One region of the Heyndrickxia faecalis genome, then DNA from elsewhere that is predicted to be linked to it. Evidence: riboswitches for the same ligand, from Rfam matches in the RefSeq annotation. Region 1 holds a riboswitch; each other region holds the start of a gene.
What was found. A riboswitch is a leader RNA that binds a small molecule or an ion and turns the genes downstream of it on or off. The one in region 1 is predicted to bind S-adenosylmethionine.
Positions count from the first base shown of each region.

Region 2: linked by a shared signal. The riboswitch ahead of metK (methionine adenosyltransferase) and the one ahead of ABR335_RS13280 (O-acetylhomoserine aminocarboxypropyltransferase/cysteine synthase family protein) in region 1 are both predicted to bind S-adenosylmethionine.
Region 3: linked by a shared signal. The riboswitch ahead of ABR335_RS03330 (sulfite exporter TauE/SafE family protein) and the one ahead of ABR335_RS13280 (O-acetylhomoserine aminocarboxypropyltransferase/cysteine synthase family protein) in region 1 are both predicted to bind S-adenosylmethionine.
Region 4: linked by a shared signal. The riboswitch ahead of ABR335_RS15795 (phosphoadenylyl-sulfate reductase) and the one ahead of ABR335_RS13280 (O-acetylhomoserine aminocarboxypropyltransferase/cysteine synthase family protein) in region 1 are both predicted to bind S-adenosylmethionine.

Region 1 is NZ_CP158453.1:2,720,062-2,727,974, forward strand. Features, by position in the region: gene ABR335_RS13270 (S41 family peptidase) at 1-1,093, opposite strand, end outside; gene ABR335_RS13275 (homoserine dehydrogenase) at 1,488-2,471, opposite strand; gene ABR335_RS13280 (O-acetylhomoserine aminocarboxypropyltransferase/cysteine synthase family protein) at 2,726-4,024, opposite strand; SAM riboswitch class I at 4,128-4,235, opposite strand; gene cls (cardiolipin synthase) at 4,335-5,780, opposite strand; gene ABR335_RS13290 (murein hydrolase activator EnvC family protein) at 6,009-7,352, opposite strand; gene ftsX (permease-like cell division protein FtsX) at 7,497-7,913, opposite strand, start outside.
Region 2 is NZ_CP158453.1:1,286,455-1,294,367, forward strand. Features, by position in the region: gene pckA (phosphoenolpyruvate carboxykinase (ATP)) at 48-1,637, opposite strand; SAM riboswitch class I at 1,808-1,956, shown strand; gene metK (methionine adenosyltransferase) at 2,102-3,313, shown strand; gene asnB (asparagine synthase (glutamine-hydrolyzing)) at 3,544-5,442, shown strand; gene ABR335_RS06100 (gamma carbonic anhydrase) at 5,657-6,172, opposite strand; gene ABR335_RS06105 (alpha/beta hydrolase) at 6,331-7,137, shown strand; gene ABR335_RS06110 (tetraprenyl-beta-curcumene synthase family protein) at 7,148-7,913, shown strand, end outside.
Region 3 is NZ_CP158453.1:721,394-729,306, forward strand. Features, by position in the region: gene ABR335_RS03325 (purine/pyrimidine permease) at 1-1,277, opposite strand, end outside; gene ABR335_RS03330 (sulfite exporter TauE/SafE family protein) at 2,146-3,102, opposite strand; SAM riboswitch class I at 3,192-3,299, opposite strand; gene ABR335_RS03335 (amino acid permease) at 3,712-5,046, opposite strand; gene nfsA (oxygen-insensitive NADPH nitroreductase) at 5,371-6,114, opposite strand; gene ABR335_RS03345 (PTS transporter subunit IIC) at 6,519-7,556, opposite strand.
Region 4 is NZ_CP158453.1:3,317,871-3,325,783, forward strand. Features, by position in the region: gene ABR335_RS15770 (glycerol dehydrogenase) at 1-776, shown strand, start outside; gene ABR335_RS15775 (YbaK/EbsC family protein) at 1,455-1,985, opposite strand; gene ABR335_RS15780 (NAD(P)-binding protein) at 2,130-2,783, opposite strand; gene ABR335_RS15785 (sirohydrochlorin chelatase) at 3,043-3,783, opposite strand; gene cobA (uroporphyrinogen-III C-methyltransferase) at 3,790-4,548, opposite strand; gene ABR335_RS15795 (phosphoadenylyl-sulfate reductase) at 4,949-5,674, opposite strand; SAM riboswitch class I at 5,766-5,870, opposite strand; gene ABR335_RS15800 (TIGR04104 family putative zinc finger protein) at 6,196-6,501, opposite strand; gene ABR335_RS15805 (glycosyl hydrolase family 28-related protein) at 6,671-7,913, shown strand, end outside.

The DNA of each region.
Region 1 (7,913 bases):
GATGGATCCAATGGCCATCGGGCGTAAGCCATTTAAACATGGTGAGTTTGATGATGCTCTCATCTTCCATCGGCACCGCTTCCTGCACCGTCCCTTTGCCGAATGTCCGGACGCCAATTAACGGATAATTTTCCGTTTCATGAAGTGCTGCCGCCATTATTTCAGAAGCGCTCGCGCTGCCTTTATCGACGAGAACCGCAACCGGGTAAGCCTTCTTTTTCTTCAGTTTGGACACATACTGGACACGGTGCCCGCTCCGTTCCTCAATTTGCAAATACGGCTTGTTTCTTGTAACAAACTGCTTGAGAATCGCTTCAACACTGGAAAGAAGGCCGCCCGGATTTCCCCGTACATCAATAACAAGCCCTTCCATGCCGCGGTTTTCAAGTTTTTCGAGCTGCTGTGCAAAATCTGTTGCCGTATCTTTTGAAAACTGGGTAATGCCGATATAACCGATTTTTTTCCCGTTTGCCTTTTTCATTTTCGAGTAGACCGTGTCAAGCGGGATTTCATCACGTTTGACCGTCACTGTCATCTGTTTGCCGGATCCGGCCCTTGAAATACCCAGCTTCACATTGGAGCCTTTTTTTCCTCTGATTCGTGTTGTCACTTCGTATAAGTCCATGCCTGCCGTACTTTTTCCGTTAATTGTTGTAATCACGTCTTCCGGGCGCAGTCCCGCTTTTTCCGCCGGGGAGTTTCTATAAGGAGAAACAATCAGTATTTTTCCGTTTTTTTTGGTAATTTCGGCGCCGATGCCTTGAAAAGAGGAATCCAGCGTGTCATTGAATTGCGCGGCTGTCTCTTTGTCCATGTAGACGGAATACGGATCGTCCAATGTACTGACCATGCCTTTGATTGCGCCTTCCACGAGTGTTTTTTCGTCAACTTTCCGGACATAGGAACTTTTGATTAATTGGTATGCCTGGGCAATTTTTGTGAGGTCCGGCATATTGCTTGTCCCACCGGTTGTTTCCTGGCGGGTGGGGGCTGCCTTGTCCTTTTGTGAAAACCATTGGCCTGCCGTATAGCCGCCGCCTGCACCGGCAAGCAGCGATCCCGAAATCGCAAGCGCCAGCCATTTTCGTTTCATGGTGATGCCCTCCTTGTACAAGAAGCGCCGCCAAAAGCGGGGTTCTTCATCTCGATAATTCAATATATGTACAAGCCGGGGGGCATATGCCGGGTAGCGGAAAAAGACGGCGAAAGTCCCGCCGAGGATGCAAACAGGCTGCCGTGAAGCTAAAAAATGCGTAATGCAAAACGGGCTCTGGTTTCTTTAGGGGATACGCGATCCGGCCATGACCATGCTGTTCACAAAACAGCACGAACGGGACGGAGCCACCATCACAACATGTAAAAAAGAAGCCTCTTCCGCTAAGCCGGCAAAGCAAAAACGGAAGAAGCCGTAAAGAGGTTGAGGGGTTCTCCCCCCGCGCTAAAATGACATCTTAGCATCGCAAAAAATATGGATACGTTTCCTTGGTTCACGAAACGGCATCCAATTGCGGAACGGGCCGGTAACCCGCCGCAAAGTCTTCAATCATGGCGCTTGCCGTCGGAAATTTTCCGGCACCCGGACCTGTAAGGGTAATTTTTCCGATCAGGCTGCCGTAAATCGTGATGGCATTGTTGACGCCTTCCACCGCATAAAGGGCGTGTTCGGGAGGGACAAGGACAGGCTTAACGGATGCTTTCAGCGTACCGCCATCACGGTATATGTCCGCAATATGCTTATAACGGAGTCCCTGCCGATCCGCTCTTTCAATATCCGCAAGCGAGAGGCCGCCTATGCCTTCAACTTCTACTTTCTCCCAGTCCGGCTGGGTTCCGAATACGAGCCGACTCAGGATCATCAGCTTGCAAAAGGCGTCCTGCCCTTTTACATCATTGCCCGGGTCAGCTTCTGCATAGCCGTGCTGCCTGGCAATTTCCAACGCTTCTTCAAACGGAAGATGTTTTTCGCGCATGGCCGATAAAACAAAATTGGATGTGCCGTTTAAAATCGCCTGTACACGCTGGATATCATTAACCTGAAGCTGCTGGGAAATCGTCCGAATCACAGGGATGCCGCCTGCAGTTGTCGCTTCGTAACCGACAAACACGCCTTTTTCTTTCGCTTTTTCAAGCAACACATTCCCATATCGTGCAAACATGACTTTATTGGCAGTAATGACGTGGCAGCCTTTTTCAATCGCTTGTAAACAGTAAGAAAAGCCTGGTTCTTCCCCGATAATCGCTTCAAACACGACTTCAAGGCCGGGAATGGCGAGAACTTCCCGGAAGTCCGTCGTAACGAGTACAGAACTGTCAATGTTCCGCTTTTTTCGGGGGTTTTTGATCAGAACCGCTGCAATCTCTACCTCGGCATGCAGCTTTTCTTTCAGCTGCTCCCGGTGGGTCCGGACCGCTTCGTACACGCCCTGGCCGACCGTCCCAAAGCCGAGCAGCGCTGCTTTAATCACTCTCATTATCCAAACTCCTCCCTACATCTAGCGCTCTTTCGCCTCTGAAGCGTTTTGTTCATTTAAAACGGTCAAGCGGTCCGACAGTATTCGGTGCAGCCGGTATCCAGAAGCTCCCGATCTGGATCAGGTATGCAGACCGTCCGGGCCGCAACATTGTTCAATGGGATCAGCCCAGAACATCGTATAAGTTTTCCGGATCGCCTGTTGGCATTCGCATGGCGGCCTTCGCACGAATCTGCCGGACCCGCTCCCCGCTTTTACCGGGCTGTAACGGCTGTTGCTTTTGTAATGGCCTGATCGAGGTCGGCTGTCAAATCTTCGACGGCTTCAAGCCCGACGGACAGGCGGATCAAATCGCCTGTGACCCCTGATTTTTCCAGTTCTTCATCGCTCAGCTGCGAATGCGTAGTCGTTGCCGGGTGGATGATCAGCGATTTCGCGTCGCCGACATTCGCTACATGCGACCACAGCTTAATATTGTCGATCACGCGTCTTCCTGTTTCCCGGCCGCCTTTCACACCAAAGTTGACAATGGAGCCGTAACCGCCGTTCAAATATTTTTGCGCCAGCTCATGGGACGGATGGTCTTCAAGGCCCGGGTAATTGACCCAAGCAACATCTGGATGGTTTTTCAGAAATTCCGCGACTTTCAATGCATTTTCGTTATGCCTTTCCACACGCAGATGCAGCGTTTCAAGCCCTTGCAGGAATAAAAAGGCGTTGTCCGGGCTTAAAGCAGGCCCGAAGTCGCGCAAAAGCTGAACGCGAAGTTTTGTGGCGAACGCAGCCTGTGCCGTGTCGACGCCGTAGCGCAAGCCGTGATAGCTCGGATCCGGTTCGCTAAAGTCCGGGAATTTGTCTGTGTTCCAGTCAAAACACCCGCCGTCAACGGCAACACCGCCGATCGCCGTTCCGTGCCCGCCGATCCATTTTGTCGCCGAATGGACAACCACGTCCGCGCCCCATTTGATCGGATTCGCACCATACGGAGAAGCAAACGTGTTGTCGACAATCAAAGGAATACCGTTTTCATGGGCCACTTCCGCCACTTTTTCCACGTCGAGCACCTGCAGGCTTGGGTTGCCGATAATTTCCGCGTACAATGCTTTTGTTTTCGGGGTGATCGCCTGGCGGAACGCTTCAGGGTCGGACCCGTCCACAAACTTGACGTTAATGCCGTATTTCGGCAATGTCACAGCAAACAAATTATAGGTGCCGCCGTAAAGATTGCTGGCGGATACGATGTCATCACCCGCACGCACGATGTTCAAAATGGAAAAGGCAATGGCCGATGCGCCGGATGATAAACCGACAGCCGCTGTTCCGCCTTCCAGTGCAGCAACACGTTTTTCAAAAACATCCACAGTCGGATTGCCGAGACGGGAATAAATGAAACCTTCTTTTGATAAATTGAAGACGCCCTCCGCATGTTCTGTATCCGGAAAAACGTAAGAAGTCGTCCGGTATACCGGTACGGCGCGCGATCCTGTCGCCGGGTCCGGTTCCTGGCCGCCGTGCAACAATAAAGTTTCCGGTTGGAATGATGGTTGTGTCATTTTAAAGCCTCCTGATTTTTTAAAATTTTTTCGTGAAAGATGGAAGAGGAAATGAAAAAACCCTCTTCGTAAGGGAAGAGGGTTACAATGTATGTAAGTTCCTCCCTTATCTTTCAGACGCATGTCTGTAGGAATTAGCACCTTTTCAGGCAAATGCCTGAAGGTTGCCGGGCTTCGCAGGGCCTAGTCCCTCCGCCGCTCTCGATAAGAGTTTCTTTTCATAATTCAATTTTGAATGACTTATTGTTTAAGATTATAGAAGAACAATGGCAAACCGTCAACCTTTTTTTGAAAAAATTTTCTTTTTCTTCTACAATATTGGCGACAATAGCCGGGAAATGGACTCTTTAAACCGCACATAAAGCGGCCGGTTCTGGTAATCATGGAGCGTTAATTCGGTTGATTCGGCCATATCGTCCCGGAAAACGCCGGCAAGTGTGCCGGAAAGCTCACGGTCGTACAGCACGGCGTTCACTTCAAAATTGAGACGGAAACTGCGCACATCGATATTGGCCGTCCCAACGGAAGCAATTTTCCCGTCTACGACAATCATTTTCGCATGGATGAACCCTTTTTGATAAATGTACACTTTGACGCCCGTTTTTAACAGCTGGCCGATGTTGGAAAGCGTCGCCCAATAGACAAACATATGATCCGGTTTATTTGGAATCATAATCCGAACATCCACTCCGGATAAGGCGGCAAGCGTCAGCGCATTCAGGAGGCTGTCATCCGGAATAAAATACGGTGTTTGCAAATAAATATATTTTTTGGCGGAATTGATCATTTTAATATAGCTGTTTTTAATCTGCTCCCATTCAGAATCGGGGCCGCTTGAGACGATTTGGATATCGGTTTCACCCTGCGATGGGATGACCGGGAAATAACGTTCTTCATCTCTTACATCATGCGGTGACGCCTGATTCCAGTCCAAAATAAAGCGGGTCTGCATGGCATAAACAGCACTCCCTACAATCCGTAGATGCGTATCCCGCCAGTAACCGAATTTCTTATTCAGGCCAAGATACTCATCCCCGACATTAAAACCGCCGATATATCCGATCTGCCCATCAATAATCGCCAATTTCCGGTGATTCCTGAAATTGACGCGCAAATTGACGAGCGGGATCCGGGCAGGAAAAAAGGACGCCACTTCCCCACCAGCAACAACAAGCGGCCGGAAAAATTTGCGGCGGAACAGCATCCGCGACCCCATATCATCATAAAGCAGCCGCACCTTTACGCCTTCTCTTGCTTTTTGCGACAGCAGTTCAATCAATTCATGGCCGAGGCGGTCATTCCGGAAAATATAATATACAAGATGAATACTGTCTTTTGCATTCCGGATGTCTTCAAATAAAGCCTCGAATTTTTTCCTGCCGTCTGTAAATATATCGACGTGATTGTCCTGGGAAAGGATTGCCCCGTCATTCATCAGCAGCATATAAACGAGATCCTTGTACTGGATTGTCCGCTCATCATGAAACGGAAACCGGTTTTCGCGCAGCAGTTCAATTTGCTGCTGGGAAATTTCTTTAATGCCGATCTTCTCCTGTACCTTCCAGTCAAAAATTTTCCGGCGGCTTAAATTTTGCCCGAATACCAAATACAGGATAAAGCCGGCAATCGGCAGGAATAATAGCACCAAAAGCCATGCCCAAGTTGCGCCGACATCTCGCCGTTCCAGGAAAATAACGGTTCCCGCCAGAATAAAATTCAAAAGAAACAAGATAACCAGTAGTACCGTTATAATCATTGCGTTCTCCTTTTCGTACACCCTTTGTTCCTGCTTGAGGTTTGTTCCCGGCCGGTATCCGGGAACACGGTGAAGTGTTTTGGAATTGATATAGGATATGTTTGCGCAGCAAAAATAACAATTGTATCATACCATAATATTTGCGCCTTACCTATCGTACAGCACTTTCCCTGCCATTGCATGCAAAAAGAACCGCACCAATGGATACGGTTCTTTTTTTCGTCCTTATTAAAAGTTAACATAGTTTCTCGGGTTTTGGGCACCGGTATGTGGCGGTGGTGTCCAGCGGCCGTTATAAATTTCAAAGTGAAGATGCGGTCCTGTTGATTCCCCGGTATTTCCCATTGCTCCGATCTGCTGCCCTTTGCTGACGTGCTGCCCGGTGCTGACGCTGTACGAGCTCAAATGGGCATAAACGGTTGTGTACAACTTCCCGTTAATATAGTGGGTGATCATGACGCAATTCCCGTATGAAGAAGAGTGGTACGCCCTGAACACGACACCGTCGGCTGCAGCGACAACCGGTGTCCCGATGCTGTTGGCAATGTCAATGCCCGGATGGAACCCGCCGGAACGCCCGCCGAATTCAGATGAAATATATCCGGATGCCGGTCGCGTAAAGGACCCGGAAGATACTTGCGGAAGGGATCCGCCGGAATGGCTCCCGGAACTTGACTTGACCGATGCAGAGCGGGTTGTCCCTGCGTTTGATCCTGCTGATCCTGTTGATCCTGCATTCGTTTGTGCCTTTGCTGCTGCATCTGCTTTTGCTGCAGCCTTTCTTTCTTCCTCCGCTTGCTTTTTCGCAAACGCAATGGCTTTTTCAATGGAAGCTTTTTGGTCAGCCAGGATGCTCTTTTGTTCACTCAGCGACATTTTCTCTTCTTTAAGGCTGTCTTTTTGTTTTTCCAGCTTTTTGATTAATGCCGATTTCTCGCTCTCATCCTGTTTCAGACTGTCTTTTAATGATTGTAAATCAGACAGCATCGATTCCAAATCGGACAGTTTCTTTTCCACTGAAGCCTGTTTGTCCTTTAAATCCTGTTCATCTTTTTTCTGTTCTTCCAAAATTTGCCGGTCTGCTTCAACCAATGTCTTCACTGCTGAAAAGCGGTCAATAAAATCACCAACGCTTTTCGCTTCAAGAAAAACATCCAAATAATTGACCGAACCGCCGCCGTTTTTCTGCATGGCACGGGCGCGATCTTTTAAAATAGCGTTCCGGTCTTCAATCCGCTTTTTGATTTCAGCGATATTTTTCTTCAAATCAGCAATCTGGTCTTTCGTTGTGCTGATATTCTGTTCCTGCTCGCTGATTTTTTTGTTCGCCGATTGAATTTTCGATTCAATGGCCTCAAGCTGGCCGCCGAGAGAAGCCTGCTTGTCTTGAATGTCGGAAATCTGGTTTTCTTTTTTGTTCATCTCTGATTCGACATTGGAAAGTTTACTCTCAATCTCGCTTTTTTTCTGCTGCAAATCGCCGGCCGCAGCAGCATTGGACTGGTAGCCAAGCATGCCGCCCAAGCTGAGCGTGAACACAACGGCAGCAGGCAGAATGGAACGCTTCTTCATCTTTTTCCCCCTCAAAGCAAAATGTTTTTGTTTTATGTATCCGGGGACGCAACGCCCCGTTTTTCCTGTGTTTTAAAATGAACAGAAAGGGTATAGAATAAAAAATCAGGCGGACGGGAGTGGAATGCATCCCGGCCGTTCCCGTTACACTTTCAAATAACGGCGGATCGACATCGAACTGCCCCAGATTCCAATGCAGACGCCAAGTACAAGCAGCAGGCCGTCTACGCCGTAAATGAACGGGCTGATATCAAGCATATGGATAATATTGTTTTGCAGCTTCGGCTCTACGATTTTATAAACAGAGTAATAGCCGAAGGAAATCAGCACAATCGGCAGAATGGACCCCAGGATTCCGAGCCAGAGCCCTTCGAGAAGAAACGGCCAGCGGATAAACCAGTTTGTCGCCCCTACCAGTTTCATAATCTCGATTTCTTTTCTTCTGGCAAAAATCGTAATTTTAATCGTATTTGAGATAAGGAACATCGCCGTAAGCAGCAGGGCAATGATTAACACAAGCCCGACATTGCGGCAGATACTTAAAACATGGAACAGCTTTTC
Region 2 (7,913 bases), 1.4 Mb from region 1:
TTAATTGGAGTCTCATTTTAATTTAAAATGCGGGCTCCCGTTTATGCTTATATAAGCGGGCCGCCGAGTTTTTCAATGTCATCCGGCACCGAAAATTGCCGGAAATTTTCTTTGAACCGGGCTGCAAGTTCGAACGCTTTTTCACGGTAAGCCTGCTTGTCCGTCCATGTATCTGCCGGATAAAGGACGTCATCTGACACCCCTTCAATATGAACCGGGATGTGTAGCCCGAAAATATCATCCTGCCGTGTTTCGGTATCTTTCAGTTTGCCGTTTATCGCAGCCCGGACCATGGCCCGCGTATCGCTTAATTTCATGCGGGAACCGGTTCCGTACGGGCCGCCTGTCCAGCCGGTATTGACAAGAAATACCTGGACGTTGTGCCTGTCAACTTTCTCGCCGAGCATTTCCGCATAAACGGCGGGCTCAAGCGGCAAAAACGGCGCGCCGAAGCAAGTGGAGAACACGGCTTCCGGGCGCGTGACGCCGCGTTCGGTACCGGCCAGTTTAGAAGTGTAACCGCTTAAGAAATGGTACATGGCCTGCTCTTTTGTCAGCCTGCTGATCGGCGGCAGGACACCGGATGCATCGGCCGTCAGGAATATAATGGTTGACGGATGGCCGGCCATGCCGGAGCGGGCAATATTGCCGATGTTTTCAATCGGGTAAGCAGCCCTTGTATTTTCCGTCAGTGCATTGTTGTCATATTGCGGTTTGCGGGACACCGGATCTACGACCACATTTTCAAGTACGGTCCCAAAACGGATCGCCTGGTAAATTTGTGGTTCTTTTTCTTCCGTAAGCCCGATGCACTTTGCATAGCATCCGCCTTCAATATTGAAGACACCGCTGTCGGACCAGCCGTGCTCATCGTCCCCTATAAGTGCGCGCTCCGGATCGGCGGAAAGCGTCGTTTTCCCGGTCCCGGACAAGCCGAAAAACAGGGCCGTATCGCCGTTTTTCCCAGTATTGGCGGAGCAGTGCATGGGAAGGATGCCTTTTTGCGGCAGCAAGTAATTCATGATGGAAAAAATGCTTTTTTTCATTTCGCCTGCATATTCCGTCCCGCCGATCAAAATTATCCGGCGTTCAAGTGAAATCATGATGAACGCTTCGGAATGCGTGCCGTCAAGCGCCGGGTCTGCCTTAAACAGCGGCGCGGAAAGAATCGTAAATTGCGCATCGTGTTGATAGAGCTCCTCCGCATCCGGCCGGATAAACAATTGATGCGCGAATAAATTATGCCAGGCGAACTCATTCACGGTCTGGATCGGAAGGCGGCTTTTTGGATCGGCACCCGCAAAACCTTTAAACACAAAAATTTCGTCTTTCCCTTTTAAATGCCGGACCATTTTTTCATAAAGCCTGTTGAACACGCCGGGAGAAACCGGCTGGTTGATTTTGCCCCAGTCGACACGGTCTTTTGATTCGGAGTCGACGACAATAAATTTATCTTTCGGTGACCTTCCTGTATATTTTCCTGTTGCTGCAGAAATGGCCCCTTCCGTTGTCAGTACAGCTTCTTTCCGTTCGATAATTTTTTCCATTAATTGTGGCACGGAAAGCTGCATGCGTACGTTTTCCCCCGACAACAAAAACTTTAAATCGTCAGAAGCGCCAATCAGATCCATTTTCATAAACCGCCCCTTTGAATAACTTATTTCACTTTAAACGATATCAGTATAACATATTCATCCGTTTATTACATACTTTTTTCCGGGAAAAATGCAGAGGACAAAGGGGAGAAGGGCGAAAAAATCATTGACAGCGCCTGCTAAATTGCGTATGATTTTACTTTGAACGGATACTCTTATCCCGAGCTGGTGGAGGGACGGGCCCGATGAAACCCAGCAACCCGCCTCTGGAACAGGCAATGCGCTCGCAACGCAGCTGCCGCTTGACTTCCAGGCAAAGGTGCTAACCTGCAGCAAGGAATGTTTCCTTGAACGATAAGAGTGAAAGGCGCGATTGATTGAAGTCAAAACCTTTCCACTCATGATGAATGGGGAAGGTTTTTATTTTTGGCTTTGTACATGAAATGAATCGAGTTTAGGGTATGAGTACCGTTTCCAATATGTAACCATATAAGGAGGAAAAGCGGATGTTAAAAGGACGGCATTTGTTCACATCGGAATCGGTGACGGAAGGCCATCCGGACAAAATTTGCGACCAGATTTCCGATGCCATTTTGGATGCCATTTTAGAAAAAGACCCGAATGCCCGCGTTGCCTGTGAAACTTCCGTCACGACAGGGCTTGTGCTCGTCACGGGGGAAATTTCCACCAATACATATGTGGATATTCCGAAAGTGGTGCGCAAGACCATTAAAGAGATCGGCTATACGCGCGCGAAATACGGGTTTGATGCGGAAACCTGCGCGGTGCTGACATCGATTGACGAACAGTCCGAAGATATTGCGCGCGGCGTTAACCAGGCTTTGGAAGCCCGCGAAGGCGGGATGAGCGACGAAGAGATTGAGGCAATCGGAGCCGGCGACCAGGGCCTGATGTTCGGGTTTGCCTGCAATGAGACAGAAGAGCTGATGCCGCTTCCCATTTCGCTTGCCCACAAGCTTGCCCGCCGTCTTGCTGAACTCCGCAAACAAGAAGTGATCCCGTATTTGCGCCCGGATGCAAAGACACAGGTGACAGTTGAATATGACGAGAACAACCAGCCTGCCCGGATTGATACGATTGTCATTTCAACGCAGCATGATCCTGACATCAGCGCCGGACAAATCCAGGAAGATATGAAAAAATACGTCATTGAACCGGTTGTGCCGGCACACTTGCTCGATGCGGATACAAAGTATTTGATTAATCCGACCGGCCGCTTTGTTATCGGCGGCCCTCAAGGGGATGCGGGGCTGACCGGCCGCAAAATCATTGTCGACACTTACGGCGGCTATGCCCGTCACGGCGGCGGCGCATTTTCCGGGAAAGACCCGACGAAAGTGGACCGTTCCGCTGCTTATGCCGCCCGCTATGTTGCGAAAAATATTGTTGCGGCAGGCCTTGCGGAAAAATGCGAGGTACAGCTTGCGTATGCGATCGGGGTGGCGAAGCCCGTTTCTATTTCCATCGATACGTTTGGGACCGGAAAAGTGCCGGAAAAAGTGCTGATCGAGGCGGTCGAAGCTCATTTTGACCTGCGCCCGGCCGGCATTATCAAAATGCTCGACTTGCGCCGTCCGATTTACAGGCAGATCGCTGCGTACGGGCATTTCGGCCGCGATGATTTGGATGTGCCTTGGGAAAAAACGGACAAAGCCGGGGCGTTGAACGAATTCGCCCGCAATCATATCGGAAAATAATATGAAAAAGAGCGCGCCTGGTATACAGGCCGCTCTTTTTCATAAAACGGCGGGAATAAGGAATCCTGTTTGCCTCATTTTTAACAAAAACCCTGCAAACTGGCGGAAAACATGCTAAACTATATTACATGTGCAGAATTTGGCCGTCAAATTTTGGCGGAAATGCATTTGTTTTTTAAAGAAATAAATTTACAATAGAGTATATCGAAATGAAGTAGGTGACTTTTTACATGTGCGGATTTATTGGCTGCGTCCATGACCATCCCGTTACATTATCAGACGAAGACAGGCAACGGTTTAAACAGATGAATCATATGATTGAGCACCGCGGCCCGGATGATGAAGGCTTTTATGAAGACGAGCATATCCAGTTCGGTTTCAGGCGCCTGAGCATTATCGATATCGAGGCGGGGCACCAGCCTTTAACATACGAAAACGAACGGTACTGGATTATTTTTAATGGCGAAATTTATAACTATGTGGAATTGCGTGAAGAACTGCTAAAAGAAGGGATGACATTCGAAACGAATTCGGATACGGAAGTCATTCTTGCCATGTACAGCCGTTACGGCGAAAAAGCAATCGGACGTCTGCGCGGGATGTTCGGGTTTGCGATCTGGGATAAGCAGGAACAAACGCTTTGCGGCGCGCGTGACCCGTTCGGCATTAAACCGTTCTTCTATTATGAAGACGGCGATAAAATGTATTTCGGTTCTGAAAAGAAAAGCATTTTGCTTGCCATGGAAAAACCAGAACTGAATTATGATGCTGTCCAATATTATTTAACCTACCAATTTGTGCCCGAACCTTTCACCATGACAAAAGACATCCGGAAACTTGAACCGGGCCATTATTTTGTGAAAAAAATTGGCAAACCGATGGAAATCAAACGATATTGGAAAGCATCCTTCCACCCGGTTCATAAAAGCGAGGACGAATTTATTCAAGAAGTGCGTGACGTAATGATTGATTCGGTGAAAGTCCATATGCGCAGCGATGTACCGGTTGGCGCATTCCTGTCGGGTGGGATCGATTCCTCGATTACGGCATCGATTGCAAAACAGTTCCACCCGGGCATTAAAACATTTTCCGTCGGCTTCGAACGCGATGGCTACAGCGAGATTGATGTTGCCAAAGAAACGGCGGAAAAACTCGGTGTTGAAAATATCAGCTATGTGATCACGCCGGAGGAATATATGAAAGAACTGCCAAAAATTATTTGGCATATGGACGATCCGCTCGCAGATCCTGCTTGTGTACCCCTTTATTTTGTGGCGCGTGAAGCAAGAAAGCATGTGACCGTTGTTCTGTCCGGCGAAGGCGCGGATGAATTGTTCGGCGGCTATAATATTTACCGTGAACCGCAGTCGCTTGAAGTTTTTGATAAAATTCCGGCTGCCGGAAAATCAATTTTGAAGGCTTTGGCGAAAGTGCTGCCGGAAGGGGTAAAAGGAAAGAGCTTTATCGAACGCGGTGTCACGCCAATGGAAGACCGTTATATCGGCAATGCGAAAATGTACACGGAAGAAGAAAAACGCGACTTGCTGTTGACTTATAACAACAGCCTTGACTACCGCGATATCACAAAGCCGCTGTACGATGAAACGAAAGGCTACGACCCGGTTGACCGGATGCAATATATCGATATCCATACGTGGATGCGCGGCGATATTTTGCTGAAGGCGGACCGGATGACGATGGCCCATTCGCTTGAACTGCGTGTGCCGTTTTTGGATAAAGAAGTGTTCCGGGTCGCTTCACAAATTCCGGCGGGCTTAAAAACGTCCCATAACACAACGAAGTATATTTTGCGAAAAGCAGTGGAAGGCATCGTGCCAGACCATGTGCTGAACCGGAAAAAACTCGGGTTCCCGGTTCCGATCCGCCACTGGCTGAAAGATGAAATGCATGATTGGGCGGTAGAGATCATCAAAACGAGCCCGACGGACGACATCATCAACAAACAATATGTATTAAAACTGCTGGAAGACCATTGTGCAGGCAAGCTGGATTACAGCCGGAAAATCTGGACCGTGCTGATTTTCATGCTGTGGCATGCCGTGTATATGGAAGACAAGTACGATTTTCAAAAAGGAGCACAAGGGCGGCTTGCCGGCGCTTCGTTGTAACAGAAAAAAGGGGGGTCTGGCCCCGCTTCCGTAATCAATCGGAAACGGGGGCAGGCCCTTTATCGTATAACGCTTTTTTTCGCACATGCCCGCAAGCTTTGCATCGCGGCGGTTTTTAAACCCGGTTAGCAGTATGGCCCTATTTTTATCATGCTTTTTTCGCCTGTTTGCGGCTTAAAACAATGCGGCTGCCGGTGCCCGCCGTTAACCTTTGTCAGCGCCCGGCGGCATTTTTATAGTATTGCGCTTTTTCAGCATATTCACGGACGATGCGGCGCATATCCTGGATATCTTTTTCGGTAAGCGCGCGGATCACTTTTGCCGGGCGGCCGAATGCAAGCGTATGCGGCGGAATCTTTTTCCCGGGCGTGACAAGGCTGCCGGCGCCAATAAAAGCGCCCTCCCCGATTTCGGCGCCGTCAAGGATAATTGAACCCATGCCGATCAAAGCTTTTGTCCGGACATGGCAGCTATGTAAAATTACCTGGTGGCCGACCGTCACTTCATCTTCCAGTATGAGCGGCGTTTGCGGGCTTTCGTGCAGGACGCAGTTATCCTGGACATTCACTTTTTGCCCAATTTTTACCGGTGCGACATCGCCGCGGATGACGGTCCCGAACCAGATGCCGGACTGGCCGCCGATTTCAACGTCCCCCGTAATGGCCACATTGTCTGCGATATAAGCGGTCGGCGCAATCAAAGGGGTTTTTCCATTGTAAGCATAGATCATATTCGTACCCTCCTTTTTTGATCTTTTCTTTTATCTTAAAGAATTGGGAACAAATTGTGAATAAATCGGATTAAAAATGGCATATGTTTTTCAGAACAGAAGGATTATGGGTAAAATAAAAGCAGGATGGTTTCGCAGGTTTTGAAGGAGGCAGGAACATGTGGAAATGGGAAGCAGATGAAAACCCAAAAGCAGTCATCGTCATGGTCCATGGCGCGATGGAACATCACCGCCGCTACAGCTGGCTGATTGAGATGTGGAGATCAAGCGGCTATCATGTTGTGATGGGTGATCTTCCCGGCCATGGGATGACGTCGAGAGCAAAAAGGGGGCATATTGATTCCTTTGATGAATATACAACAGAGATAAAAGAGTGGGTGACGGCAGCATACCAGTTCGACCTCCCGATTTTTCTCCTCGGCCACAGCATGGGCGGGCTGGCGGTCATCCGGCTGCTTGAGAAGGAACATCTGAAAATTGCGGGGGTTATGCTTTCCTCGCCGTGCCTCGGGCTTGTCCAGTATCCTTCAAAGCTGCTCGGCCTGCTTTCAATCGGGTTAAACCGGATTGCCCCGGGCCTCCGCTTTAACAGCCCGCTGACCGTGCAAATGGCAACACGGAATAAGGATATTCAAATGCAGGCGGTCAACGATTCATTGATGCTGACAAAAGTGTCTGTCCGCTGGTACCGCGAGCTGCTCGCAGCCATGCGGCAGGCACACATGGATACCGTGCGGCTGCCGGACGTCCCGTTTCTTGTCATGCAGGCCGGAAGTGATAAAATTGTGGACAAGGGAGCTGTCGTGAATTGGTTTAACCAAACTTCCGTGTCCGAAAAATTATACAAAGAATGGCCGAAATGCTACCATGAAATTTTCAATGAACCGGAGAGGGAAGATGTTTTCCTTTATGCGAAAAATTTTGTGGAAAACCGGCTCCGCACGTTAGGCTATATATTAGAATGAGGTGACGCTTGTGACAATCCCATCCTATCCGATCTCATTAATGGCGCAAGTTTACCGCCGGGTGATGCCGGCTGTCCACCATGAACTCCATTACTGGCGGGAAAAGGCACGCCGGATTCCCAATGATGAATTAAAGACACAGGCGCTCGCCAGCATTCAGCATAAAACGTTCCACTGCGAAGGCGGGTCGATTCTCGGCCTTTTGGCAATGGAAGAGCGGACAGCGGCTTTCCGGTTTATTGTCGCATACCAGACGATCAGCGACTATCTTGATAATTTATGCGACCGCAGCACATCGCTTGACCCGGTTGATTTCCGGGCGCTGCACGAGTCCATGTCCGATGCGCTTACGGTCGGCGCACCGTTGAAAAATTATTACCGGCACAGGCAGGACCAGGATGACGGCGGTTATTTGCATGAACTCGTGCGGACATGCCAGGTTGTGTTGAGCCGCATCCCCCAATATAAAGCCATTCAGCCTTATTTGCTGGAACTTTGCCGTTATTATTCGGATCTGCAGGTACATAAACATGTGCGCGTAGAGGAACGGGTGCCGCGGCTAAAGGAATGGTTTTTGCACTACAAGGCGGATTTTCCGGATATGGAATGGTATGAATTTTCCGCCTGTTCCGGCTCGACCCTCGGGATTTTCTGCCTTGTTTCCTATGCGCTCCGGGATGATTTCCGCCCTGAATATGCGAAAATTATCCGTGACGGGTATTTTCCTTATATTCAGGGGCTGCATATTTTGCTGGATTATTTTATCGACCAGGACG
Region 3 (7,913 bases), 1.5 Mb from region 1:
TTTTCCTGCGTATTTCTTTTTTTCCTCCAAATCAGCAGCTGTTCTGTCAAAATGCCGACCACAGATCCAAGGATTAAGCCGTTGTTTAAAAAAGTAGCGATCATCATTGGCAAATGTTCGGTCGCATGAGCCGGCAAAAACATCGCCCCGATTCCGACCAGGAAGGAGATGCCTGCTGTTGTGTGGGCAATCTCTTTGTCCGGGCTTTTTTCAAGATCATTTAAGGCAAGGCCAACCAATTGTGTGAAGACCACAAAGGTAACGGCATAACCAACCGGCGCGGGAATCGCAGACATGATATGCACGAGCGGTGGCAGCAGAGCAATGATGGAAACGAAACAAGCACCATACAAAAATGGTTTCAGCACTTTTATACCGGTTTGTGCAACATAGCCTGCCGCTGCTGCAATCGGAACCGCACCGACAGCGGAAAAGATGCCGGCAAGCAGCTGGTTGATGCCGGATATGAACAGACTGCTCCGCACCCGCTCTTGGCGGACTCCCGTCACATTTCCCATGACGCGCACAGACGTAATCATATTCGCAGTTAACAAAAGCCCGATGAATACACCGGTTGTGACGGCACCGGAATCAAAACGCGGTTTTCCAAAATCAAACACAGCGGGAAGAGAGAACCAGCTTTCCCCAAATGTAATAGCCGGTGCTTCACCGAAAAGCGCGAACAAAATCCAGCCACAAATCAAGCCGAGCATGATCGAATATTGCTTGACCCACGGTTTCTTTACATGGCCAAAATAGAATGTAAGCAATACGGTGACAAGGCTCAAAACGGCAACAAGCGGCCGGACTTCCTGATGGGCACCCGTAATGCCGAGCATCCCTTTCATAAAAGAGCCGCTCAACTGCAGCACCAAAAGCAGCAAATAGATAAATGTTACTACCGGCGTAAACAGTTTATTTAATTGGTCCACAAAGCCGGTAAAAGCGAGTAGAAAGAAAAAGATGCCGGTTACAATCAGTGCGCCTGCCAAATATTGCAGAGATTCAGTGCTTGAACTGTACAAGCTGCCGACAAGCCCTGCATAAATGGCAAACACGCTCCACCACAGCCCGGCCGGCCCTTCATTGATCGGCATTCTGTGGCCGAAAATGCCTTGCAAAAGTCCGCCGATCCCGAGCACAAAAAGCGTCCGCTGCACAAACAGGGCAGTCTCACCCGCACTGAAATGGAAAGCATCCGCAATCGCAATCGGGGCCGCGATCGACCCGGCGATCATAAATGCCATCCACTGCAGCGACGAAATCAATGTTTTCATAGACACACCGTTCTTTCCGTTCAAAAAATGGAAAATACCAGTAAATATAATTATAGCAAAACAGGTTTTACATTTTAAACATAAAACACTTCGCCGACGGGGGAGGGATAGCGGGCATGGCGGACAGCGGCATAAACAGGGGTTGCAAACCGGACGGGGCGCGGGTTAAGCCATGTTTTTTGCCTCTATTTAAATGATATATATGTGGCAGGGGCTAAGCTATGTTTGGATCCGCAAAAAATTTCTGATCGATCTTCATGCAGAACGCTTTTTGTTTGTCACTAAAAGAGTTGCGGCTGCCTTCACTTAGGCGTGCTATCTCGAAAAAAGTTATGATGGATAATTTTTGCTGGTGCTGTGTGGTAGCGACATGGCCGGTTATGTTAAGGAATCGAGCAAAAAAGGTGTTGTTCCTTAACATAGAGGCCGTCTATGTTGAGGAAGCGAGGTCAAAAGGCGTTGTTCCTTAACATAGAGCCCGTCTACGTAAAGGAAGCGAGCGAAAAAGGTGCTGTTTCTTAACATAGAGCCCGTCTACGTAAAGGAAGCAAGCAAAAAAGACGTTGTTTCTTAACATAGAGTGCGTCTACATTAAGGAAGCGAGGTAAAAAGACATTGTTCCTTAACATAGAGGCCGTCTACGTTAAGAAAGTTCGGTAAAAAGATGTTGTTTCTTAACATAGAGGTCGTCTACGTAAAGGAAGCGCGGTAAAAAGACGTTGTTTCTTAACATAGAGCGCCTCTACATTAAGGAAGCGAGCAAAAAAGGCACTGTTCCTTCAAATAGAAGCGTCTATGTTCATTCTTTGCCAAAATTTGTTTGGGTAAAAACAATCCGGGCAATGGATCCCTTGCCCGAAAACATTCCTTATTCTGTGACGCTTACGCTGGCGCTGGCAACTGCCCGTTTGTGTCTTCTGATTGTATAGAAAATGAGGATGGCCCATATTGCCGCAATGGCTGTATAGGTAACGCCGTACCAGCCGCTACCGGCGCCCGCCATTTTTAATAAAGTTTGCACGTTGCTGAACACAATCATGCCGCTGACAATGACAGCCAGCAAATGAGCCGGCAGGATTTTAACCAGATAGGCTGCAATCGGCGCGGCGATCAGGCCGCCAAGCATGAGGGCGATCGTCCAAATCCAGTTAATTTGCATAGCGCCGAGGGATAAGAGGAAACCGATGCTTGATGCCAAGGATACAGCAAATTCACTAGTATCCACCGAGCCGATCACTTTCCGCGGTTCGATGTCATTTCTGGACAGCAAAGCCGGTGTGGCGATAGGGCCCCAGCCGCCGCCCCCCGTTGCATCAAAAAATCCTGCGACAAAGCCAAGTGGGATAAAAAATATGTTTGACCTGGTTTGCTTTTTGACTTTCGACGCCCCGCGCGTATTGAACAGAAACCGGGTAAGAATATAGAGGCCAAGGGCGATCAGAAAAATAGAAATGTACGGTTTTAATGTGCTTGCAGGAAGATGGCTAAGCACGGTTGCCCCGAGAAAGGCGCCGACAGCTCCAGGTACAACCAGTTTCCAAATGATCCCTTTATCGACATTCCCAAATTTCATATGTGAAACTCCGGAAGCCGCCGTTGTAAAAACTTCCGCCAAATGCACAGAAGCTGACGCGACAGCCGGCGCAATCCCGAAAGCTAGCAAAAGTGAGGTTGAAGTCACCCCGTAACCCATTCCAAGAGATCCATCCACCAATTGCGCGGCAAGGCCGACAAGTGCTAAGACAATTAATTTTTGCATGTTCATGTTCCCCGCTTTCTTCATCCATAAATTTGATTCATCCTGATGTAGAGGAATTATACGCATCAGGGCCTATCCTGGTTCAAACGGCCGGCCTTGCAGAAATAAAAAATCTTTCCGCCATTTTTACGGAAAGACAGCGAGTAAAGGATAAGCGCTTATCTTCCAAAATGGTACCCATTTTGCTGGAATTGGCACCTTGCTGCTCGCTGCAGGTTGCCGGACTTCATAGGGCCAGATCCCTCCGTCGCTCTTGATAAGTTATGTTGTTGTTTAAAATTTTATCAGAAAATAAATGGAAGTCAATATAATTATTTCAAGTTTTTTTATCGGATTTATACGAATGGGGGGATAAAGAAAAAAACTTCCCATCAGATCACGCTCTGTCGGGAGTTTTTTTCTTTACGCTGGATTGGTTTTAAAAAGCAGGTCATCAGGATCAGGCGGGGCATCATGGCCGCTTTCATTTGCTTCACAAAACGAAAAAGAGTCCAAACGGGTTAGCAGGCCGTCCCATTCTGGCAGTTTGTACGAGCTGCACACCCGTGCCTGCCCCCTTCCCGCCCAGAAAACGGTTTAATCAACCCCGCTTGTTTGTGCCCGCTTATCGCACAGTTGATTTCTGTCCTTTCCCTGCCCAAGTGAACCGGTTTTATCAACACAGCCTGCTGGAGCCTATTCCTTTCCTTTGATTCTCAGTGACAGGACGACCAGCACGATTAAAATAGCGAGGCAGACGCTTGTTCCAATCGGATTGCCGCCGCCCAGCAAAAAGGACAGGAAAATGCCCGAGAGTGCAAGCAGCGCAATCCAGACCATGAAAGGATACCCTTTTACACGGAAGGAAGGCAATTTTGCATACGACTTCCGGAGCCGCAGTTCGGCTGCACAGATGGCGATCCAGACAAGGACGACGGTAAATCCCGGGATGGTCATCAAATAGCTGATGACCTCATCCGGCGTAAGATAGGCCAGAATCACGCCGGCTAAAATAAACAGCGAGGTCAGCAAAATACTGGTGAGCGGGACGCCTTTCCGGGAAATTTTTAAAAAGGCGCGCGGCGCTTCTCCGGACTGCGCCATGTTAAACAGTGTGCGCGAAGTGGCATAAATACCGGAATTGGCGGCAGAAAGAACGGCCGTTAAGAGCACAAAATTCATCACATGGGCGGCAGCAGGGATCCCGGTGCGGCTGAATACCTGCACAAACGGGCTTTCCACGGAAGAAACCTGGTTCCATGGGATAATGCCGCAAATGATCAGGATTGGCAAAATATAAAAAAGCATGACACGGACAACGGTCTGTTTAATGACACGCGGCAGCACTTTTTCGCTGTCTTTCGTTTCCGAAACGGTAACGCCGATTAGTTCCGCGCCGCCGTATGAAAACATAACGATCAGAAAAGCGCTGAACGTACCGTGAAGCCCGTTCGGGAAAAAACCGCCGTGCGCGGTATAGTTAGACACCGTGGAAGATGTCCCGGGGAATAAACCGAATAAAATCAGAGCACCAAGCAGGATAAAAACGATCAACGTGATAATTTTAATGCCGGCAATCCAAAATTCAAATTCGCCGTAGTACTTCACTTCAATTAAATTGATGCCGACCACGAAAGCAGCACAGAGCAAACTGAGTAGCCACAATGGCGCTTGGGGAACCCAGAATTGCAGGAAGCTCCCGGCTGCAAGCAGTTCCACAACTGTAACAATGACCCAGTTGATCCAGTACAGCCAGCCAATAATGAAAGAAACCCGGCTGCCGAATGCTTTGTGGATCAGATTTTGGACGTTTAAGCCGGGGTGGACGAGCGCCATTTCCCCAAGTGCTGACATGACAATGAATAAAAGTGCGCCGCCGATCAGGTAAGAAACGGCAACACTCGGGCCGGCAAGGCTGACGGTATCGGAGCTGCCTTTAAAAATGCCGGTTCCGATCATCCCGGCCAATGCGATGAACTGGACATGCCTTGGTGATAAGCCTTTTTGCAAATGATGTTTGTTTTTCTCCATTTCTATCAATCTCACTTTTCTGTTTTAGATAAACGCTTTTCAGTGCTAAAGCATTTATTCTATTTTAGCAGAAAAAAAGGAATATTGATATACAAAAAAATGGAATCGCCGGATGACAGATCCACCCTCATTTCACACCAAAGCAAAATGCAAAAAACGGCGGGACACCACTCATCGTAGTATCTCGCCGTTCTGTTTAATATGTGTCCCGGGATGGTTGCCGAAGCGCTGAATATCCATATTTGAACATGTCGTTCTATTTAACTTGTGCTCCGCGATGGGCCGAAAGAAGAGGAAAATGCGCGGACGGATCCCCTATTCAGCTTACTTTTTATCAAACCCTTGTCGTTCTACAAATTCCTTCATAAAAACGCGCGACGGTTCTTTAAAAAATTGTGCCATTTGGCCTGTCCAGGTATCGTTCCTTTTTCCGTTTGTGCGTTTTGTATAATATTGCGAAACCGTTTCATTGTATTCCTTCAGATCGCGCAAAAGACGTTCATCAGCCGGGTATTCATCTTCGAAATAAACGTGCTCAGCCGCCATGCGTGGTTTTTTCGCAGACGGATCGGCCGGATAGCCAATTGTCATCGCAAATAGCGGAAGGACATATTGCGGAATTTTCAAAAGTTCGGCCACTTCCGGCAGCCGGTTGCGCAAGCCTCCGACATAACAAATGCCAAGCCCCATCGATTCCGCAGCGAGCGCGGCATTTTGCGCGGCCAGTGCCGTGTCGATAAGCGCGACCATAAATTTTTCCGTTGTCTCAAGTGTATCTTGCGCCTCTACGCCTTCCATTTGTGCCGCAAGTTCATGTTTATGGAGATCGGCACAGAAAATGAGCAGATGGCCGCATGTTCCGACATGTCGGTTCCCGGTCAGTTCTGCTAGCTTTTGCTTCCGCCCGGGATCCTGAATGCCGAGAATCGTATAGGCCTGGACAAAATGAGAAGTGGCGGCTGCCTGCGCGGATTCCACAATCAGGCGGATTTGTTCATCAGATAGCGGTCGGTCTTCATAATGGCGGATCGACCGGTGATTGAGAATCGTTTCAATGACTGTGTTCATTCTTTTACACTCCTGTCTTTGGTGAGTCCATTGTATGTTCAAATATAGCACAGAAAATAACGGCCGGCATGAAAGGTGCTTGTTGTCCAGCATGGCCACGATGGTCTGCCAAAAAATATTTGGATTAAGGCTAAATTAACCTATTTTCGTTTTGGTATACCCAAATTGAACTTCGAGTATGTTCATGCGAGGGGCGGAAGAACATTTTACCCTTCTCCATTATTTATATATCCGCCTTTATGATGCCGGGGAGCAGAAGCTAGTGAAGGCGTTCGATTTCATTTTGCACAAACGTAACTCTCTCATGCTGCTATATCGCGCCGGCCGATCCTCCGAAGTTCCGGAATTTCCGTCCGATGAAAAAAACACTGCAACCCTGATCCGGAGGGCTGCAGTGTTTTTTGCTATTCGAAATTAAGCTGATAGTCTTCTGATTTGATCATCTTTAATTTTTTTGAAAAAACATAAATGAATCCGACATTTAAGATAAACGGCAGCACAAAGAAAGTGCTCAGCATAATGGCAATATTTTTCGCAGTCCAGCCGCCTTCAGCAAGATGCATGAAATTGAGCGGGCCGACTAAGCCCGACAACCCGAATCCTGCACTGTAAGGCGTGCCCTGAATATGAAAGACGCCGGCAAGCGCACCGAGAACGGCAGCAGTGATGAGCATCGGGAAAGCAATTTTCGGTTTCATAAAGAAGTTTCGCATCTGAATTTTCGGCGAGCCAAGTACATGGGCAAGGGCGGTACCGAGCGAGTTGGCTTTATAGCTGGCGATGGCAAGCCCGACCCCGGCGGCACAAATGCCAAGATTTGCCGCCCCTGAACTGACACCTGAAAGCATAATAACGGTTGCTACGCCGACTGTTGAAATCGGCGATAAAATAATCAGGCAAAAAATGACGGCAATAATGGCGCCCATTACGACAGGCTGCATGCTTGTCACATGTGCCACCCCGACGCCGACCAGCCCGGTAGCCGCTTTAATAAATGGCAAAATTGCAAGTCCGATCATGCCCGGTATTAAAATACTCAATGTCGGGACCAGGAGGATGGAATAAGCCTTTAACCTTGTTCCGACCCACTTGACGAATAAAACCGCCAATGCCGCTGTAATCCCTGTATTGATGACAATCCCGATCCCGTTTAAAGCAAATGCGCCGGCAGCCGTTTTCTGGATCGCGCCGCTCCCAACCATTGCGGCAATGCCGACACTTGCAATTTGGATCGGTGTCAATTGAAAGGTAATGCCGACCATAACGCCAATCAATACAGGGAGCATGCTCATGATGATAACGGTTGCATCCACAACATGCTGCAAATAAGGCGCATGCGGGATAATCAGTTTCAATATCTCCCCGAGTAAGGCGTTTGGGATCAGAGAAACGACAATGCCTATGCTCATTCCGTTTAACAGTTTGCTAAAGAAATCTTTCATTATTGGAAGCCCCCATTTTGTTTTGACCTCGCTGCTGACGCTGCCGGATAAGCGCCGATGCTTGTCTGTTTGCGTATGATTATATAAAACATTCAGATTATAGTCAACAAAAATTTTTAATACTTTACCGCGTGTGTGCACATATGCATAAAAGTACTAAAAAGCATATAAAATGAACTTAAGTTTTTCGTGCCAAAATCAATTACGATCAGGATAGACATTGCTTTTGGCAACACATAAAGAAGTAATAATGTTTAGTTCAGCTTATATATAGGGCTTGCTAAATAAGCAAAATTCCTAAATTTGGCAAGGATGCTGACAGCTTTGGCAAAAATTTAATACAAGGGTTTTATAAAA
Region 4 (7,913 bases), 600 kb from region 1:
AAAAACTTCCGGTTGTCATTTTTCCGACGATTGCCTCCACTGACGCACCGTGCACGGCCCTTGCCGTTCTTTACAAAGAAGACGGCGCTTTTGACCGTTACTTGTTCCTGCCGAGCAATCCGGATGTCGTGCTCGCAGACACGGAAATTTTAGCTGCAGCACCGGTCCGCTTTTTCGCCGCCGGGATCGGGGACGCGCTTGCCACTTATTTTGAAGCGCGCGCCTGCTACGCGGCAAACGGCGACAACCTTGTTTTAATGAAGCCATCCCTCACCGGCCTGGCCATTGCCCGCACTTGCTACGAAACGATTCTCGAAAACGGCGTAAAAGCAGTGGAAGCCGTGAAAAACAAAGTGCCAACCCGGGCGGTGCAGGATACCATTGAAGCGACCATCTATTTGAGCGGTGTCGGTGCGGAATCCGGCGGTCTTGCCGCAGCACACGCCATCCATAACGGCATGACAGCTGTCCCTGCCCTCCATCGTGCACAGCACGGCGAAAAAGTGACATTTGGCCTGCTCGCACAGCTCGTTCTTGAAAATGCACCGAAAGAAGAGCTTGAAACGGTAATCCGCTTTATCAAAGCAGTTGGCCTGCCGCTGACACTGAAGGACCTCGGCGTTGAAGAATTTGTAGAAGCCGAATGGCGGAAAGTGGCGGAAGATGCCTGTGCCGAGGATGACACAATGGGCAACGAACCATTCCCGGTTACGCCTGAAGATGTGTACAATGCCATTGTTGCCGCCAATGCCATTGCCGAAAAGTACCATGATTAAATCAAAGCAGCATATGTGAATCCATCACAAAAACGACGGGAAAACACGATCGTGTATCCCGCCGTTTTTGTCTATATCATATGAACTTAAGTTAGGACTTGCCGAACAAATCCAATTCTGCGTTTGTGCCCAATTTGTTAGTAATCTCTAGAAAAATTCATCTTTGAAAATGCGATTCTGTCTTCTCTATATATTGAATCCGCTATCAAGCTTTATTCACATAGAGTACGTCTACGTTAAGGAAGCACGGAAAATTGAAGGTCTTTCTTCACATAGAACGCGTCTACGTTAAGATAGCACGAAAAAAGACGACCTTCCTTCACATAGGGCGCGTCTACGTTAAGATAGCATGAAAAATTGACGGCCTTTCTTAACATAGAGCCCATCTACGTTAAGATAGCACGGAAAATCGAAGACCTTCCTTGACATAGGGCGCGTCTATGTTAAGAAAGCGTGGAAAAATGAAGGTCTTTCTTCACTAGGGCGCGTTTCAAGTGCAAACTTTTTTCTGCATTTTTTATAAAACCCTTACATTAAATTTATGCCAAAGCTGTCAGCATCCTTGCCAAATCTAGGAATTTTGCTTATTCAGGAAGCCCTAATTATATATCATGCATTTTCCGGCGCGTACCCGGGGCCCCTTTCCATTTCAAAAGCAGGTCTGAAGCGACACGTAGATTATTGCGGATCCGATAAGACACCAGTCCCAGCTACTTGCTGGTAATCTTCCACCGTTTTCCAGCCCTTGCAGACGTCCACCCATTTTTCGGCCTTCCCGTATGTATACAATTCTTCGCAGGTCAATTCAATTGCCGAGTTGCCGCTCCCGCATGCCGGAAATACGGTCGTGAACCGTTTGAGTGAGACGTCCATATAGACCGGCAAATCTTTTTTCAAACCGAACGGGCAGACGCCGCCGACAGCATGGCCGGTATGCTCAAGCGTTTCTTCCGGTGACAGCATCCGCGCTTTCCCGCCGAATGTATGCCGGAATTTTTTATTGTCGATTTTCGCATCTCCCGCGGTGACAACAAGAAGGGCTTCTTCCTCACCGGTACCCCTGAACGCAAGCGTTTTTGCAATCCGTTCCGGTTCCGTGTCCAGCGCCTCAGCCGCAAGTTCAACCGTCGCGCTTGATGACGGCAGGACGCGCACATCTTCTTCCCGGTCCCACTGCTTAAAATAAGCTTTGACATCTTCCAATGACATATGGCGACACTCCTTTTTGTGAAAATTTTTAACCCCATTGTAACGGAAGCCATTCCGAGTTGCAAACGGACTGGAAAATGGGTTTGCCAAGTTTTTCGCCGGGCACACCGGCTGATTTCCCAAAGCTTCAGCTTCATTCGTCTTTCAACGGGTATTCCCCTGTATGCGGCTGTGAAAGAAAGACAAGATTTCCTGCTGCTTTTCAGGCTGGCGGTATGATTCTCCAAGCAGCTTCTCCAGCCACTCGCTTTTTTCCGATGCAGAAAACTGCGGCTGCTTCAGAAGCTGGCGGCACTCATATAAAAAATCCACATATTGGGCGTAGGTTGTATCATAATGTTCGGATAATTCATTTGCAATTTTGGAAGCCAGTTTTGGGCTTGCCCCGGCTGTAGAAACACTGATGGAAAGCCTGCCCTTTTGGAAAAACGCCGGAAAAGCAAGGTTGCCGTTTCCCGCATGGCCGGCATCGTTCACGAGGGCTTTGGCCGGGGCATGGGCAACAATCCGGCTGTTTGTCTCCGGATCATTTGTCGCTGCAACAACCACATCGGCCTGCCGGATGTCTTCCGGTTCAAACGTTTTCTGTTTCCAAATGAATGCGCGTTGTTGAGCCATAGCCTGCAATTCATCGTTCAGGTGCGGGCTCACGACGGTAACGCATACCCCCGCTTCCTGCAAAAGCCGGAATCTGCGTGCCGCAACTTTTCCACCGCCGATAACAACAGCCTGCTTCCCGTCTAAATCGACCATAACCGGTACCCAAACCATTCCTGATCTCCTTTCCAGTTTATCCATTGCAAAAAGCCCGCCGTTCTCCCTGCTTGGCATGCTCCCATTCCAGCGTTTCCTGGAAAGCCGGAATCGGGCAAGTGCCGGCACGCGTAATAGAAAACACCGGGCCGCGGGCATTTTTCAGACTGCATCGGGCCCAAAAAAGTGCCGGTACGCGCAATGAATGCTGCACCCAGGCATCTTTTAAACTGCATCGCCCCAAAAAGTCCGGGGTGCACAATAAAAAACACCGCAGGCTTGACTGGGTAAAAATCCCGTGATCTCAAATAAAATCCTCTGCGCCCAACGCTTCTTTTGCCCGAACGGCCAATGCATCCGCCATATCCGGATGGCAGCCGAGATACCGTGCTAGCCGGATATCATATCCTTCCCGATGCAGCATGCCCACTTTCTTTTCCAGCGACCGGACGAGCACGCCGGTAAACCAAAGATAAGGGGCCACAACTACCGGGCGCCCGGTTGCGGTCAGCTCCTTCAGCGCATCATCAAAACGGGGCTCAAGCACCGCCAAATAAGCCGTTTTGATCTGCTCTGTCCCCAATTGCGCGCACAACCCGGCAGCAATTTTTGCAAAATCGCACAGTGTTTCCGGGTTGCGGCTGCCGCGTCCAACAAGCAGAATCCAGGCACCCGGAGGCATGCCGGTTTCCAAAATATTTTCTGCCAAAATTTCGATGATCCGGTCCCCGACACCGAGCGGGCGGCCGTACGTAAACACAATATGCGGATAACGCTGTTTCGCTTCCCGGATCGCGCGCGGGATATCCTCATAATAATGCCCGGCACTCAGCAGCAATACCGGCACAACAGCAATGCGCCCTGCGCCGCCCCGGACAAGTGCATCAATCCCTGCCGCAATATCCGGTTCCGCAATTTCCAGATAGCAAATTTCCTGGAGATCCGCATCCACCTGTGCCATTGCTTGCCGGATCGTCGCTGCTGCTTCCCGGGCGGTTTCGGGCACACGGCTGCCATGGCTGACATATAAAACGCCTTGCTTCATACCCGCTCACCCGGTACAGGCCGAAGCAGCGGAAAGCTGTTCAAACCATTTTAACTCTTCGCGCAGTTTTACCACTTCTCCGATGATCAAAAGTGATGGGTTGCGCAGCCCAGCCGCCTTTTTACTTAAATTTCCAAGCGTGCCGACCGCGGTTTCCTGTTTTTCAGTCGTGCCCCAGCGGATTAGTGCAGCCGGCATGTCCGGTGATTTGCCGTGCTTTATCAGTTGCGCACAGATGAGTGGCAGATTTTTCACGCCCATATAAATGCAAAGTGTATCAATTCCCGCATATTTGGACCAATACGCATCAAGATCTTCGCCTTTTTTCGTGACGCCCGCGATAAAAGCAACGGATGTACTGAGCCCGCGGTGGGTGAGCGGAATGCCGGCATAGGCGGGCACAGCGGAACCGGCTGTAATTCCCGGCACGATTTCAAACGGAATATGTTTTTGCACCAGGACTTCCGCTTCCTCCCCGCCTCTACCGAATATAAACGGATCACCGCCCTTTAAACGGACAACCGTTTTTCCTTGGTTAGCAAATTTCACAAGCAGGTGGTTGATCATATCCTGCGTCATCGTATGGGCATCCGGTTTTTTCCCGCAGTAGACAAGTTCTGCATCCGGCCTTGCCTCTTTTAACAGGTCCGGATTCACCAGCCGGTCATATAAAATGACATCCGCTTCCCGGATCAGGCGCAATCCTTTCACTGTAATCAGCTCCGGATCGCCGGGTCCTGCCCCGACTAAATATACTTTTCTCATTTCTTCACCTGCTTTAAACTTAATCGGACTCGTTGTTTTGGTTGATGCGAGCACTTGAACAATCCTAGTCTGGATTGGCTACAAGCGGGCACCTGAAAAAGCTGGCTGCTTTTGCCGCTAGAGCTTGCTGAACGGGTCCAATTCTGCGTTTGTACCCAATTTATCAGCAAGCTCCATCTCAAAATATAAAAGAATCCATCTTCGAAAATGCGATTTTATCTTCTCTATACGCTGAATCAGCTTCCAAGTGCAATTTTTTCCCTGGTTTTTTCATAAAACCGATTTGTATATAAATTTTTGCCGCATCCTTACCAAATCTAGGAATTTTGTAAAATGAACGAAATCTTGTCATGCAGACTGATGCTTACTCTTATTACCTATGTCATTTTATATAGCAGCCTTATTTTTTCTGAACCGTATGCAGCCCGCATTCGGTTTTATTAAAGCCCGCCCATCTTCCCGCTCTTGAGTCGCTGTTTCCGACAGCACGTGTGCACGGGAAGCAGCCGATGCTCGGATATCCCTGGTCGTGCAATTCGTTATATGGAAGATTGTTAGACCGGATATAGTTCCAAACATCATCCCATGTCCAATGAATCAGCGGGCAAATTTTAATCGAATGGAACCTTTCATCTTTATTGACAAAATTCGTTTTTGCCCTTGTCGGCGATTGCTCCCGCCGTAAGCCGGATATCCAGGCCACAGCTCCCTGCAGCGTTTCTTCAAGCGGCTTGATTTTCCGGATATAGCAGCATTGGTCCGGATCCCTTTTCCAAAGGGCAGATCCGTATTGCGCCGCCTGTTCATCAAGCGTAAGCGACGGTTTTTTCATTTGTATATTTAAAGCCGGATATTTCTTTTTCACTTTTTCAATCAATTCGTAAGTCTGCGGAAAGTGCAGGTCGGTATCCAAAAATACGATATCCGCATCTTCTCTGACTTTCGAAATGAGATCAATCAGCACCATTCCTTCTGCGCCGAAACTGCACGCATATACCACTGATTTGCCGTACGTGCCATATGCCCACTGCAAAATTTCCAATGCGCCCTTCGTTTCATCTTCCGGCACGAACGCTGCGAACGGATCCGACGTAAACTGTTCATATGTGAGCCGCGTTTGCTCCACTCTATTCCCTTCTTTCGCATTCGATTACTAAGGATTAAACGACAAAAATCTTCTTACCCTGAAGTAAGAAGATATCCATTCCCGGGAAATCTTCTTATCTTTCAGGCCACCACCTGCAGGAATTGGCACAGTGCCCGTTTCCGGACCTGCTGCCGAGGCTTCACAGGGCCCTTCCCTCCACCTCTCTTGATAAGAAAATAACAACATATAAGCTTGAAGTTTATTGTATACCTTCTTATGCTATTCGTCAACGAAAAATTCTGATAAAGAAAATCAGGCCCATTTTCATGAAAGATGTTTATATGTCCGTTTTTGATCCTCATTGAACGGAAAAAGTTTCCAACCAACCCTTCATTTTTTGGCTAGCTTCCTTGGGCTTTTCTTCAAAATTTTGCTTCTGTACCAGATTGGTCATTCATCTTTAAACTTGCGGATGTCCTCAGTCGTACCAGGCTCAAATCTGCGCTCCATCCCACCCGGATTTCTGCAGCATCTTTTTAAAAAGGAACAACAGCTACCTTTTACCATAGAGGTCTTTCCTTATTATCAAACGAATAAACATAAGGCATCGTAAGAATCAAACAAACCCAAAGAATGACGATTAGTGTTATGAATGCAATTTTTGGAATGCTCAATATCATCAGTCCAAATGATACGAAAAGGCAAAGTAGAGAAAGATAACCAACTTTATTTCGAAACTTCAAACTTGGATATAACTTGGCTGTACAATTTGGACATTCCATGGTTTGGTCAAACTTCCATAGTCTCTTAAAAATATAAATCCACTTAAATTGATGGTTACAATTCAAACATTTTGGCAGGCTCATTAAATTTCACCTTCCTTTTCATTGATTCTAACATAAAATTCAATTTCTTTTTTATATTAACAACTATGGTTTGGAAAAGTCTTCTTTTTCAGTGCGTTTTCCAACCTGCGGGGGTAAACTACATATATCAATTGACACAGACTGAATGAAGGCAAAGTGGGGTGAAAAAATGATTCATTTGGACAAGCATCATGACCCTCGGACAAACGGCATGCTGCTGCGCCAGCTTTCGCGCAGGACAGTCCAGCCGGGCACCCTGGTCCAGGAAAATGAAGCGCTTTTTCAACAGTACTGTCAGCCGGAATTTCACAAACCATTTTCCCTTTCACGGCTGCTGCTGAACCGGCGATATCCGGTTGAACCGTATAAAACGCTTGCAGATCAGAACGGCCTCGTGTACCCGGAATGGAAAAAGATATTGGATCAAGCATACAGCCGGCTGCTGGCTGCGGCGTCCCGTACAGTCAATGTGGCAGATTACGGTGCGGTCGGCGATGGAAAAACCGACTGCACAGTGGCATTCCAAAAAGCATTGGGAAACGGCCGGGTGAAAGTGATCGTACCGGAGGGTGTTTTTCTAGTAAAGGGGCTTAAGCTGCCTTCATGGACATGCCTTTGTGGGAGTGGAAAAGGCGTAACCATCATCAAACTCCATCCGCATGCGCCGAAAAAAACGCGTCTCATCCAAAATGCCCATTTTCACCGCGGCAATCACCATATATCGGTGGAGGGGCTCACGCTCGATTGGAATGTCGAAAGGCTCGGGCAGGAGGAAAGAACGGCGGCAGGAAATAACCGTTCAAGCTGCCTGACTTTTGCGCACGTCACGTTTGGCTGGGTGAAAAATGTGGAGGCGGTGGGGGCCGGCCTACACGGTTTTGATGTATCCTCTGCCCGTTATCATTATTTGGGCGACGGCTTTCTCGCCCCAGGAAGAAGCCGCTATATCTGGCTTGACGGGCTCACGGCAAGCGGATTCGGTGATGACGGGATTACCACCCACCATAGCGACTATTGTTTTATTTCAAATTCTTTCTGTTACAACCCAAGTGGAAGGGCCCACAAAAAAGGGTTTTCCAACTCCAATGGCATTGAGATTGATGACGGCTCGCGCCATGTATGGCTTTGCAATAATGCATCAAGCGGCTGTTTTGGTGGTGTCGAAATCAAAGCCCACCACAATGCATCGGCTGCTTCTCATGTACATTTGTATGGCCATCTTTCTGTCCGCGACAACCGCTCTTTTAACTTCCGGCATATCGGCCACCATAAAGGCAAAGATGCCGACTCGAAAAGCGCGAACCATATTGTGGCGGCCAATCTAGTTTCCGTCGCGCCAGTGTTTACGGATTTATATGAAGGTTCAACGCCGCGCAGCCTCGTTGTTTCCGCTTACCGAAACGTTGTAATTA